Regions from separate parts of the Pantoea deleyi genome, predicted to be linked through region 1. Evidence: predicted binding sites of a transcription regulator. Region 1 holds the regulator's gene; each other region holds the start of a gene.
The links. The regulator LexA, encoded in region 1, represses DNA repair genes until DNA is damaged. The targets are predictions, from matches to a motif close to TNCTGTATGTACATACAGNA.

Region 1 (4,227 bases):
GCTGTCCTTTTCACTCTCGAACTTGTTCATGCCCATAGCGTGATCCAGCAGCGCTTCCGCCGTGAGATCGGGCACCGTCGCGTTGGGTGAGTAAGGCACGTTGCGCAGAAGCTGGGTGTAGCACGCCAGCTGTTCAATCAGCTGTTCACGGGTGAGTGAGCGCTGACGTGACGCCAGCAGCGCCGTGACGCAGAGGTTCATGGCATTGGCTGCGCCCGCTTCATTGATTCGCACCATCAGGCTGGCGGCGATATCGTTGACGGTCGGCGTTAACCAGCTCGGGCGCTGCGGCTCGATCGGATCGATGGCATCGCGCCATTCCGGCACGCGCTTGTTGAGATAGTTAACCAGCGGCATCGGCTCGCCAAAGTTAACGTAGCCCTGGCCGAGATTACGCAGCTTGCGTAAGCCACGCACCATCTGCATAAAGCCTTCTTTCTCTTTCGCCGCGCCGCGCAGCTCTTTGGCGTAAGTGCCCACTTCCATCACATGCTCATAGCCGATATAGATCGGCACCAGCGTGATCGGACGATTTCCGCCGCGCAGCATCGCCTGCAGCGTCATCGCCAGGGTGCCGGTTTTCGGGTCCAGCAGGCGACCGGTGCGTGAACGGCCCCCTTCGACAAAGTACTCAACCGAATAGCCGCGGGTAAACAGCTCGCCCAGGTATTCGCGGAACACCGTGGCGTAGAGCTTGTTACCTTTAAAGGTACGACGGATAAAGAATGCGCCCAGACGACGGAAAATCGGGCCTGCCGGCCAGAAGTTAAGGTTGATCCCGGCGGCGATATGCGGCGGCACCAGCCCCTGATGGTAGAGCACATAGGAGAGCAGCAGATAATCCATGTGGCTGCGATGGCAGGGCACATAGACGATCTCATGGCCATCCTGCGCCAGCTGACGCACTTTTTCGCCGCCGTTGACGTTGATGCCCTGATAGAGGCGGCTCCAGAGCCAGCCCATCACCCGGTCAGTCACACGAATCGCTTCGTAGGAGAAGTTGGCCGCAATTTCTTCCATCATCTCGATGGCATTCTGCTGCGCTTTCTCGTGGGAGATTTTTTTGCTGCGCGCTTCATCTTCGACGGCTTTCTCAATCGCTTTGGATTGCAGCAGACGATTAAAGAGATCCTGACGCGCCGGTAAGCGCGGGCCAATCGCGGCCAGCCGCTGACGGGCAAAATGAATACGGGCCACGCGGGCCAGCTTCTGGGCGATCGACTTGTCCGTTCCGTGTTCGGTGGCCATGCGGCGCAGCGAAACGGTCGGCGAGAAGCGGACAAAACTGTCGCGCCCGTGCCAGATGACGGCAAAGAATTTCTGTACCCCGTTCAGGACGCGCAGATGTGGCGTTGCCTCACCCTGAACTTCACGTCCCGGTGCGCGGCCAAACATCACGGTGACCGGCAGCATCTGAATATCCAGCGTGGGATTGTTTCGATGCAGGTCGAGGTAGTCGTGAAAGATTTTCACGGATTCGACGCTGGGCACAAAATAGGGGAAAACGCGCGGGCCGTCGTGAATAAAGACGTGACGCGGCAGCAGCGCGCCGTCAATCTCCAGCGGAGAGAGCGGATCGGGCAGATGATGTCGCAGACACTGGGCGCGCAAAGTCAGTAAGTCAGCCTTCGAATCGTAAGGCAAAACATACATAATAGGTCGGGTCGGGTCCAGACCATGTTCTGAAACGGGATCGGCCGGAATGGCCTTACTTTTTACCAAAAACGACAGTGGTAAATTAAGCAGTTTGTAATAAAGTTTACGCCAACCTGACATAGACAACATGAAGCCTCTTGTTAGCAAAGCGCCGCAAGCATACCAGAAAGTGCAGCGAAGATCTGTGGTGGTGCCAATTGCACGCAGCCCAGACATTGACGTCAATACGATGAAAGGGTTCCCCCATCATGGCAAATAATGCCACCGGACTTATCAGAATAGTTAAAGCCGCAGGTTACTCATGGCAGGGGCTGCGTGCCGCCTGGCAGCATGAAGCGGCATTTCGTCAGGAAGCGCTGGCCGCGCTGGCCGCCATCGTCATCGCCTGCTGGCTGGACGTGGATGTGGTCTCCCGCATCCTGATGATTGGTGTCGTAGTGCTGGTCGTCATTGTCGAAATCCTTAACAGTGCCATTGAAGCGGTGGTCGATCGCATCGGTCAGGAGCATCATCCGCTGGCCGGTCGGGCGAAAGATATGGGATCGGCCGCGGTGCTGATCAGCATTCTACTGGCTCTGTTTGTCTGGATCGCGCTGCTCTGGACACATTTGCGATAAGCGTTCCATATCGCGTCGGAAGCCGCGTTTTGCGGGACAATCGGTTTCCATTTCGCCAATACCTGTATATACTCACAGCGACTGTATAAACAACCAGGGGGCGGGATGAAAGCATTAACCAGCAGGCAGCAGCAGGTCTATGACCTGATTCGCGACCATATTACTTCAACGGGCATGCCGCCTACGCGTGCCGAGATTGCCGCGCAGCTGGGATTCCGTTCGCCGAATGCGGCAGAAGAGCACCTGAAAGCGCTGGCGCGTAAAGGCGTCATCGAGATCGTGTCCGGTGCCTCGCGCGGCATCCGTCTGTTGATGGAAGAAGAAGCCTCAGAAGGCTTACCGCTGATTGGCCGGGTTGCTGCCGGTGAGCCCATCATGGCGCAGGAACATATTGAAACCCACTACAAGGTGGATCCGGGCCTGTTTAAGCCGTCGGCTGACTTCCTGCTGCGCGTCAGCGGAATGTCGATGAAAGACATCGGGATTATGGATGGCGATCTGCTCGCGGTGCATAAAACCCAGGATGTGCGTAATGGTCAGGTCGTCGTGGCGCGCATCGATGATGAAGTCACGGTGAAGCGCTGGAAAAAGCAGGGGGCTATCGTCCATCTGCTGCCTGAGAACAGCGAATTTGACCCGATCGTGGTTGATACCCGTGCTCAGTCGCTGACCATTGAAGGTCTGGCGGTGGGCGTGGTTCGCAACGGCGAGTGGCTCTGATTTCTCTGCCTGCGTGCATTCGCCCTCTCTGATGCTATTCTGTCTGCCCTAATTTTGTCGCGGCCCTCTTTGCGCAGCGACACTGAGCACGGAACGGCGAATGCGCGTTATCACGGCAACCGATAAAAATCTCTGGCGGCTCGCGCTGCCGATGATCCTTTCAAATATCACCGTGCCCTTACTGGGCGTGGTCGATACCGCAGTTATTGGTCATCTCGACAGCCCTGTCTATCTTGGCGGCGTCGCGGTCGGAACCACCGTCACCAGTTTCCTCTTTATGCTGCTGCTTTTTCTGCGGATGAGCACCACCGGTCTCACGGCGCAGGCGCTGGGTGCGGGCGACAAAACGGCGCTGGCGCGGGCGCTGGTTCAGCCGCTGATGATTGCGCTGCTGGCTGGCGTGCTGTTTATCGCCTTACGCTATCCGATTATCCGGCTGGCGACGCAGCTGGTCGGCGGCAGTCCCGAGGTCCTGGCACAGGCGGCGCGATTTATTCAGATCCGCTGGCTCAGCGCGCCGGCCACCCTCGCAAATCTGGTCATTCTGGGCTGGCTGCTGGGCGTGCAGTATGCGCGCGCGCCGGTGATCCTGCTGGTGGCAGGGAATCTGGTGAACATCGTGCTCGATCTCTGGCTGGTCATGGGGCTGCACTGGGGTGTCGCAGGTGCGGCCACCGCCACGGCGCTGGCCGAATACATCACGCTGGGCGTCGGCAGCATCATGGTCTGGCGGGTGCTGAAACTGCACGGCATCACGCCAGCCCTGCTGAAACAGAGCTGGCGCGGCGACAGTGCCCGGCTGCTGCGCCTCAACCGGGATATCATGCTGCGCTCCCTGATGCTGCAGCTCTGTTTCGCGTCGCTGACCGTGCTCGGCGCACGGCTCGGCCCCGATGTGGTCGCGGTTAACGCCGTGTTACTGATGTTCATTACCTTCACCGCCTACGCACTGGATGGCTTCGCCTATGCGGTAGAGGCGTTTGCCGGTGAGGCGCATGGGGCAAAAGATGGCAGTAAACTGCTGCGTGTCTGGCACGCCGCCTGTCGTCAGGCGGTGGCCGTCGCGCTGTTCTTCTCGCTGGTCTATGCGATCGCTGGCCCGCAGATCGTGACGCTGCTGACCTCGCTGACGTCGCTGCAACAGACCGCCGATCGCTACCTGGTCTGGCAGGTCATACTGCCGCTGGCGGGCGTCTGGTGTTATCTGCTGGATGGCATGTTCATCGGCGCCACG
Region 2 (4,227 bases), 1.2 Mb from region 1:
TCTACGACTGACTGAGCACGTTTCTCAGACAGTTTCTGGTTGTACTGCTCTGAACCGATGCGGTCGGTGAAGCCCAGTACGACAACGGAACCATCTTTAGGATCCATTGAGCTCAGCTGGCTGTACAGCTGATCCAGAGCCTGCTGGCCTTCTGGCTTCAGGGTAGATTTGTTGAAGGTGAACAGAACGTCAGACTTCAGAGTGAAACGCTTGGTTTCAACAACTGGAGCTGGTGCTGGAGCCGGCGCTGGAGCCGGAGCAGCGACGTCATCCTGACCGAAGCGGTATGAAACGCCTACGCTCAGCATGCCGTTGTCTGGACGTGCGCCCACGGTCTGTGCATCACCGATGTTGTTAACCCACTGGTAGTCCAGACGGGTAGCCCAGTTTTTGGTCAGCGCATATTCAACACCAACAGCTGCCAGCGGAGAAACGCCGGTGTCGTGGTCGCTGATACGGCCAGTAGTTGGGTTAGTCTGCGTTGAATCTGCACGCCATACCATGCCGCCCAGACGGGTGTAAACGTCCAGATCGTCATAAATTGGGTAGCTCAGTTTAGCAGCCAGCTGGATGCCCTGTGCTTTGAACGCGCCGTTGGTCACAGTACCTTTGTTAGGCATGCGGCCCAGCCAGTCATAGCCCATTTCGAAGCCCAGGTATGGGTTCGCCTGATAACCAACGAACGCACCTGCGCCCAGCTGGCTTTCATGAGTTGGACCGTTGTTGTTTTCGTAACCATTACCGTAGTAGCCAGTGTCGTGATACTGAGACCAGCCCAGTTTAGCACCGGTGTACCAGGTGTCATCTTTAGGGGCGGCCTGCGCTACGGTAGCGAAGCCAGCCAGTGCCACTGCAATTGCGATAGCTGTCTTTTTCATTTTGCGCCTCGTTATCATCCAAATAGGCAATGAGCAAAAAGGTTGCTCTTGGTTTAAATCCTTCGCCGGGTCAAAACGCTCGCTTATGACTCTACCGCAAAAAACGGAGGTTATTGAGCACCCTGGCGAGATAAAGTCTACAACGAGATTGGAAACTTACAAGTATGATGTGAGGCGCGACTGTAAAAAAACAGCGATTTATACACAAATTCTAACAATTAGCCTGGCAGTATTGTCGCGGCAAAAAGCCCTGAAAACATGCTAAACCATTGTCAATGCTCGAACTAACAGAATCAGTGGTTTAGCGGCGACAGATAAGAAAAATAGCTTGGGAAACTTCTGATTTTTACTTAATGAAACAAATCCGACTGAATTTTTATGGCACTTTGCGGTCTGAGTGGCGCTTCAGGCGATCCACTTGCACGCAAAATCAGACCCATTGCCTCACCCTCAGCCGCTGCATTTTCCAGTTGACGCCGCTCATCTTCATCAAGCTCGTAAGGGATCCAGGCCAGCACGACGCTGTAATTTCCGGTTCGCAGCGCCTTGACCATCGCTTCCACGGCATTCAGACGTTCCGAATCAGCAATATGCATGCTTTTATCGAGAGGCAGCCCCGACGCCTGCAGCCAGCTGCGATTCAGCTTGTGTGCCGGTGTTAACCATAGCTGCCAGCGCGATTGCTGACTCAGTTGCTGCAACAGCGGCAACAGTAACATCTGCATCATTCCGGGTTGCTCACTGTAGCGTAGCTCAGTAATGCCACCGGGCTGAGACGCCGGCAGAGATGAGGACGCGTAATGATGAGCATAGCGTGCATTATCAGGATGTTGTGTTCGCATAAGTTAATCACCAGCAGTGGACTGTATGAATATACAGTACTGTCATCCTGGATAAAGATCAACCCAAATTTCTGAAAACGCCTCGCAAAAACGCCACAAGATTAGTGGAAGCCCTATTTATTCATTGAACCCACTGACGCTTTTTCCTATCTTCTAATTACCTGATACACAAGGCAATTAACGAGATAGTCCTGACATGGAGGTGGTGTAATGAAAAAGGTAAATCCGGTTGTAGAGCGCTCCAGAGCGTGCCTGGCCCCGCTGGGGCCGATAGAGTCCCGCACCCAGTTCGGGGGATATGCGCTGGCCGTCGAAAGTGTAGTGTTTGCCCTGATCAATAAGGATGAACTCTATCTGCGCGCCAGCGAACCGCTGCGGCAATATATTACAGAGCGACCGCTTCAGCCTCTGATTTTTCGCAAACGGGGTAAGCTGGTCAGCCTCAACTATTTTCGGGTTGATGAAACCTTATGGCACGACGCTGAACATCTGCTGGCGCTCTCAGCCGCCTCGCTGGAAACGGCGCAGCTGGAGCTGGAAGATCGGCACGCCTCGCCGCGACTGAAAGATCTGCCTAACCTCAGCGTGCGTATGGAGATGATGCTTTACGAGGCGGGTGTCCTGAGCGTGAATCATCTCTATCAGATGGGGGCCAAACGCTGCTGGCTGAAGCTGAAAGCAATCAACCAGCATGTCGGATTTCAGACCCTGCTGGCGCTGCAGGGCGCGATTACCGGCCACCATGCCGCCGCGCTGCCGCAGGCCACCCGGGCCGAGCTGAATGCCTGGTTTCAGCGTACACTGCTATCCAAAGCCGAACCCAGAGGCGGTGAAGGCTGATCGCTGATCAGCGTGCGGCGCAGGCGGGCGATCTCCGGCATCAGCGCCACCAGCAGACCGAGCTGCTGGAGGACCAGCGGCGCACGCGTATCCGCATCTGCGGCCAGCTGGCTGATTCGCTGAGCCAGCTGATGACGCATCGATTCAGCCTGTTCATCGCTGACCACCTCTGTCTGAAGCACATCCTCGACATAGCAGACGGTATCATCCAGCAGGGCCAGCAGCTCCGGCGCGGTAATTTTATCGCGGTGCGCGCCCAGCGCCGAGATGTAACTCAGGAAGGAGTGGTTAGAGCAGAGCAGCTGGAAGGCCGATTCGCGCAGCTTCTGGCTGGTGCGACTCTCGCTGCTCATGTTTGACACCACCGACGCCAGTTCGGCATCCGCATTGTGGGCGTCACGACGCGCAATGCGATAGGCCAGCCGGTTGTCTTTGCCCTGATGATACTGCTCCATAATCGCATCCAGATAGCGGCAGTTGGCCTTCAGCGTCCGCTCTGCCACCGCCGGTAACTGACGAAAACGCCAGTCCGGCCAGATAAATGCCACGGCCAGCCAGGCCAGGCCGCAGCCGAGTAACGTATCCACGACCCGGGGCAGGGCGACCTCAAAGCCTTCGCCCAGCAGGTTAAAGCAGAGCAGAACCAGCAGGGTAATAAACAGGGTGGCCTGGGCATACTGCACCTGACGGAAGGCGAAAAACAGCACGCCGGCAATCACAATCAGGAACAGCTGACCTTCAATGGACGGCACCAGCCATAAAACCGGCAGGCCAATCGCAATCCCGGCCAGCGTGCCGCCGATACGCAAGGCCAGCCGTCGCTGTGTGGCGTTATAGTTGGGCTGGCAGACAAACAGGCTGGTCAGCAGAATCCAGTAGCCCCGCTCCAGTCCGGTGATCTGAATAAAACCGTAGCCGATGCAGAGCACCACCGACATGCGCACCGCATGCCGGAACAGCGCAGAAGCGGGGGAGAGATGGCGACTGAAGCGCAGCCGGATATCACTCCAGCCACTCAGTCCCTCTCGTGACAGCAGATTATCGCTGTGCTGAGGATCGTCACCGGCCAGCGTCTGCTCTGATTCAATCGACGCCAGCTGGGCATCGATGGCGCGCAGATTGCGTAACAGCCAGAACAGCGCGCCGGTATGGGCCGCTTCGGGTTCGTGCCGTGCCAGACGTTCAATCGCTTTCTGCAGACGCTCAAAGGCACGCTCAAACCGGCTGTCGTGTACCCACCGTTCGCGCATCAGAATGCAGTGCGCCAGCTGGCGGCAGGCCTGAGCCTGCATATTGAGCAGGCGCTGAAAGCGAAACAGGATTTCATTGTAGCGCCAGTCGCCGCGCAGCAGATGGTACTGGAGATGAGAAGAGCTGGCCCGCTCGTGAATATCCTGCGCGACAAAGTAGTAGTGCAGGCTGCGCCGGGTACCGCGCGAACCGCGATCGCCGCGCAGACGGCTCTGCAGGGTGGTTTTGGTCAGATTAAGCTGGGCCACCAGCTGGCTGTTGACCATCGCGGCATCAATAAACGCAGCATCATCCTGGTCGCCCGCATCGGGATCGAACAGGTTAGCCTTGGCATCCAGATAACGGGCCAGCTGTGAAAAACTGCCCGCCAGCTGCTCCTGCACCGGCCGGACCGGAAACATCAGGTGCCCCAGTAA
Region 3 (4,227 bases), 170 kb from region 1:
GAGCTGGTTTCATCAGGCACGGGAGGCAGCACATCACCGAACCAGGCATTTCAGCATTTCCTGGAGCTGCTTGAGAAGGACGCCTGGCTTGACGGCGCAACCCTCTCGCGAATGGACAGAATCTGGGTCCAGTCGGGCATCGGTGACATCAAATGGGAGGCAATCCCGTTTGCTGCACGCCAGACCATCACCCGGCTTATGGCTGTCCATTACGCCGACTGGTTTGGCGTCGCCTCAACGGGCGGTCAGTTTGACCCGCAGGAGCGCTGGGAGTGGCTCAGTATAATGCCGGACACCACCTGTCCGTGCGACATGCTGATGGTGATGCCGTCACGTCTGGCCACCGAGATTAACGGGGAAAGTGGCCTTTTCTGTGGTCTTAACACCACGTCAGAACTCTATATCCAGCTTTACGGGACGGAGTTTCCTGCGGGGCATCGGTCGGAGTGTAGCCGTGACGATATCGGTTCGCTGAAGCTGACGTTCTCCTCTCCCTGGTATCCGCCGTCGGCGGAAATCATGGGGCAGATGTCGCAGAAGTTTGACTGTGAAATCCGTCACTACTGGATCTCTCCGGATGCCGGCACGTCGGGTTATCACTGTTTTGACAGCGGTGACCACGTCGACAGCGGCCCTTATCCGGAGGAGGACGTGCAGTATCAGGTGAGTGAAGGGGCAAGGCTGTATCAGTTCAGTGCTGAAGCAGCTGCGCCAGCCGCCACTGCCGTTGCGCACTACGCCGGCGTTCGTGGTTAACTACCGACAGATCCTAATCACAAGTCTGTCAGACAATGGCCACAGCATCTGCTGTGGCCGCTTTTTTTCACCCGAAGGGGGAATATCGTTTCCCTTACGGGGCGTGTTCCCTTTTTTTTCAGGAAAACACGCATGAGCGTCCGCATCGACAACGAGAAAGAATTTATCTCACTCTTTAACTCCATCGCCCGTGGCACCCGGCGTCTCCAGGTGTTTACAGACTTCATCAGCTGCAGCGTGATCGCCATTCAGAATGGCCTGCATTTCTGTGAGAAGCGCGAACAGAAATACATGGCCATCGTGGGCAAATACAAAAAAGAGGACGTTTCATCGATGGCCAGACTGCTGGCATACGTGGTGAACGGACTGGAAGAAAAAACCTGTGACTTTCTCGGGCGCATTTACATGCTGCTTGAACTGGGTGACAAAGACAAAGAACAGTACTTTACCCCGTGGAGCGTGGCGCTGATGATGGCGCAACTGCAACTCGGCAGGCCTGAAGATCTGTTCAGGGACAAGCCGTTTGTCACCTTTGCTGAGCCAGCGTGCGGTGCCGGAGCCATGACGCTCGCATTTGCCTGCGCTCTCCGGCAGGCCGGTTATTCTCCGCACCGGCATATGTGGGTATCAGTTACCGATATCGATCCTCTGGCGGCGGGCATGGCCTATATCCAGCTTTCACTCTGCGGCATACCCGGGGAGGTTGTAATCGGGAATGCCCTGTGTGACGAACGGCGGCGGGTGCTGCTGACGCCGGTGCATTACTGGAACGGATGGTCAGCACGTCTGCGTGCGCACTCTGGCATCAGGGCTGACGCAGCAGCGTGAAGTGACCTGATCCCATTAACGAACACTGAACAGAAGGAAAGACATATTTCTCAACATCTGAGGCCGGGTAACCGGCCTTTTTTTTATCTTTTTTTTCGGGTATTGAAATGCTTGATTACCGGTAAAGGACTAAATATTTCAACGTTGTTAACACATTTGGTCTGGCTGCGGTTACTTTTTTATAATATTCATTGGGTTACACCGGAGATAACTGAGTATGGTTGACTGCCCAGGAATCCCTAGATAATACTGTATGTATAAACAGTAAATTAGGAGGTGCCATGACATGCTCACTTTATACAAATTCCCGCTATCCCCGATCTCGATAGCTGCACCACTTTTCCTCGAAAACTGTCAGGCTGGTTTTCCCAGCCCTGCTCAGGATTATGTTGAACGTGAGTTAGACCTCAACGAATATTGTGTAATGCGCCCTGCAGCGACTTTTTTTGTACGCGCCTCTGGCCAGTCTATGACGGACATTGGCCTTAATAGTGGTGACTTAATGGTGGTAGATAAGGCCGAATCTCCCCGGCACGGCGACATTGTCATTGCTGAGATTGAAGGTGAATTTACCGTAAAACGCCTGCTGCTCCGCCCCAGGCTGACGCTCCAGCCCATGAATCCTTCCTTCTCCCCTATATACCCCGATCCGGAAACGCTCCAGATTTTCGGCGTGGTCACCTCGTTTATTCATAAAACCCGGGGTGAGTGATGTTCGCCATAGTGGACGTCAATAGCTTCTATGCGAGCTGTGAAAAAGTCTTCAGACCTGATTTGCGCAACCAGGCAGTGGTTGTTCTGAGTAATAACGATCTGAGTGATTAGAAACGTTAGTTAGTTTCGTGCTGTTCAATTTAGTCTGTCTAAGGATTTGACAGGTCTGCTATGGGCGTAGGCTGTGTGAAAACGCCATAAGCTTGAGACGTGAACACAAAAGACGCTGACGCCTGCCCTTTTAGGTTAAATCTGCATCATCTTTCAATGCGAATTTTCTAAGAAACCGTCCAAACGCGTGACCTTCTGTCAGCAATAAGAGTTTTCACACAGCCTGAGCGAGGAGCGAAAGTTCATGATAGTTCCAACTACTGATTAATACCTTACAAGCATCTTGATATTTTATTGAGATATGAACAGTTCATTCCCTCAGGGAATGACTGTTTCTCCACTTCTTTAACTATATGGATAAAGGACGCAGTTCTATTCAACTTTAAGAAATGTAGTGGTCTTTTTCTATAGCCTAAAAAGTGAGGAACAACTGGGGATGGGGTGTGAGGAAATAAGTGAGGGTTTGTGATAACTTTTCGGTGGCCACTTCTTGATTTTGTCATAACAATTATGTTGAAATCATGAAGTGAACTAATGGAGACACCCTCATGACCATGCCTTATTGTATCCTGCATACCGAAGCTGATTCAGATGTTGTACTTGATGGACTGGGTTTTTCGGAAAACGATATCCATACCGCTCTGACGTCTGCTTTGTACGAGCGCCGCAAATCTAGCAAGCTTCACCCCGCAGTTGATGCAGGGTTCCGTTTCTGGAGCGAAATGGTTGCCGCGACCCGCCGTGTACTGATTGGAAAGGGTAATGGCTGGTCTCCTGAAGTGGTAAAACGAATGGAAATGGTCGTTAACTCAGCGAAAGGGGTTAACTTGATTATAACCTCGGGTGACAGGCACACCGGACGCCCTGATGGATTACCGAAAACCAAAAATGCCAAAGGTGAAGCAACGCGTTCGATTGTTCATAATAATCCTGGCACAGTCGATATGTTTCAGACGGATGCGTTGTATGCAGGTAAATCTGAAATCACGCCGATAGACAGCACTCGCACTTATATTGTCCTGTATTATTATGATGCGGCTAGCAAAGAGGTTCGCTGCGAAGTGTCCTACCCGGTAGGAATGGTCAATCAGGACGGATTTGCCCGTGTAAGCGCCTGGAGTGAGCGCATTATTTTGAGTCCTCTGCCGTTTGAAGGCACGGATATTTTCCCTGAAGAGGATTTCGATGGTGACATATCAATTTCCGTTGAAAGCAAATGAGTAAACCTGTCGATGATGGCAAACGTCTTTTTAATCCGTCCCGGCTTAAGCTGGCACGGATCAGACGCAAGCTGACCTTGAAAGAACTGGCAGAGAAAATGGGGCTATCCAGCCGTATTGTAATCGAGTACGAAAAAGACTATTGCCTGTATGAACCCACGCCAGAGACGGTCCAGTTATACGCTAGCGCCCTGAAGTATCCAGAGTCCTTTTTCTTCGGGGATGATGTTGAAGCAATCGATCCACTAACGGTTTCATTCCGTTCTTTGCGCTCGACAAAAGCCGCCGACCAGCATGCAGCAATTGGAGCTGGTGCGCTGGGGGTTATGCTGAGCGAATATTTCAGCACCCGCTTCACGCTGCCGCAGCCTGAACTGCCGAATCTCCGTGGAAGTGAACCTGAGGTCGCCGCACAGGCGGTGCGAGAAGCTTGGGGTATTGGTAAGAAGAGTATAACCAACGTTGTTCATCTTCTGGAGAAGCACGGCGTTAAGGTGTTCTGGCTCTCGGAGGAAACGGCGAGTATCGATGCATTTTCTTTCTGGAAAGATGATGTCCCTTACATTTTCCTCAACACGCGCAAGTCAGGTGAACGCAG

Region 2: sulA (SOS-induced cell division inhibitor SulA) is a predicted target of LexA. The motif match lies at 1,740-1,759, and genes of this name have one in related genera.
Region 3: umuD (translesion error-prone DNA polymerase V autoproteolytic subunit) is a predicted target of LexA. The motif match lies at 1,832-1,851, and genes of this name have one in related genera.

What each region holds. Positions count from the first base shown of each region.
Region 1 covers NZ_CP071405.1:3,747,891-3,752,117, reverse strand. Annotated here, with positions in the region: gene plsB (glycerol-3-phosphate 1-O-acyltransferase PlsB) at 1-1,776, opposite strand, end outside; gene J1C59_RS17635 (diacylglycerol kinase) at 1,905-2,273, shown strand; gene lexA (transcriptional repressor LexA) at 2,379-2,993, shown strand; gene dinF (MATE family efflux transporter DinF) at 3,094-4,227, shown strand, end outside.
Region 2 covers NZ_CP071405.1:2,580,438-2,584,664, reverse strand. Annotated here, with positions in the region: gene ompA (porin OmpA) at 1-878, opposite strand, end outside; gene sulA (SOS-induced cell division inhibitor SulA) at 1,229-1,720, opposite strand; gene J1C59_RS12240 (TfoX/Sxy family DNA transformation protein) at 1,931-2,560, shown strand; gene yccS (YccS family putative transporter) at 2,512-4,227, opposite strand, start outside.
Region 3 covers NZ_CP071405.1:3,576,297-3,580,523, reverse strand. Annotated here, with positions in the region: gene J1C59_RS16815 (DUF1281 domain-containing protein) at 1-756, shown strand, start outside; gene J1C59_RS16810 (DNA methyltransferase family protein) at 889-1,584, shown strand; gene umuD (translesion error-prone DNA polymerase V autoproteolytic subunit) at 1,871-2,296, shown strand; partial or broken gene J1C59_RS21840 (Y-family DNA polymerase) at 2,296-2,397, shown strand; gene J1C59_RS16800 (hypothetical protein) at 2,958-3,629, shown strand; gene J1C59_RS16795 (helix-turn-helix domain-containing protein) at 3,626-4,227, shown strand, end outside.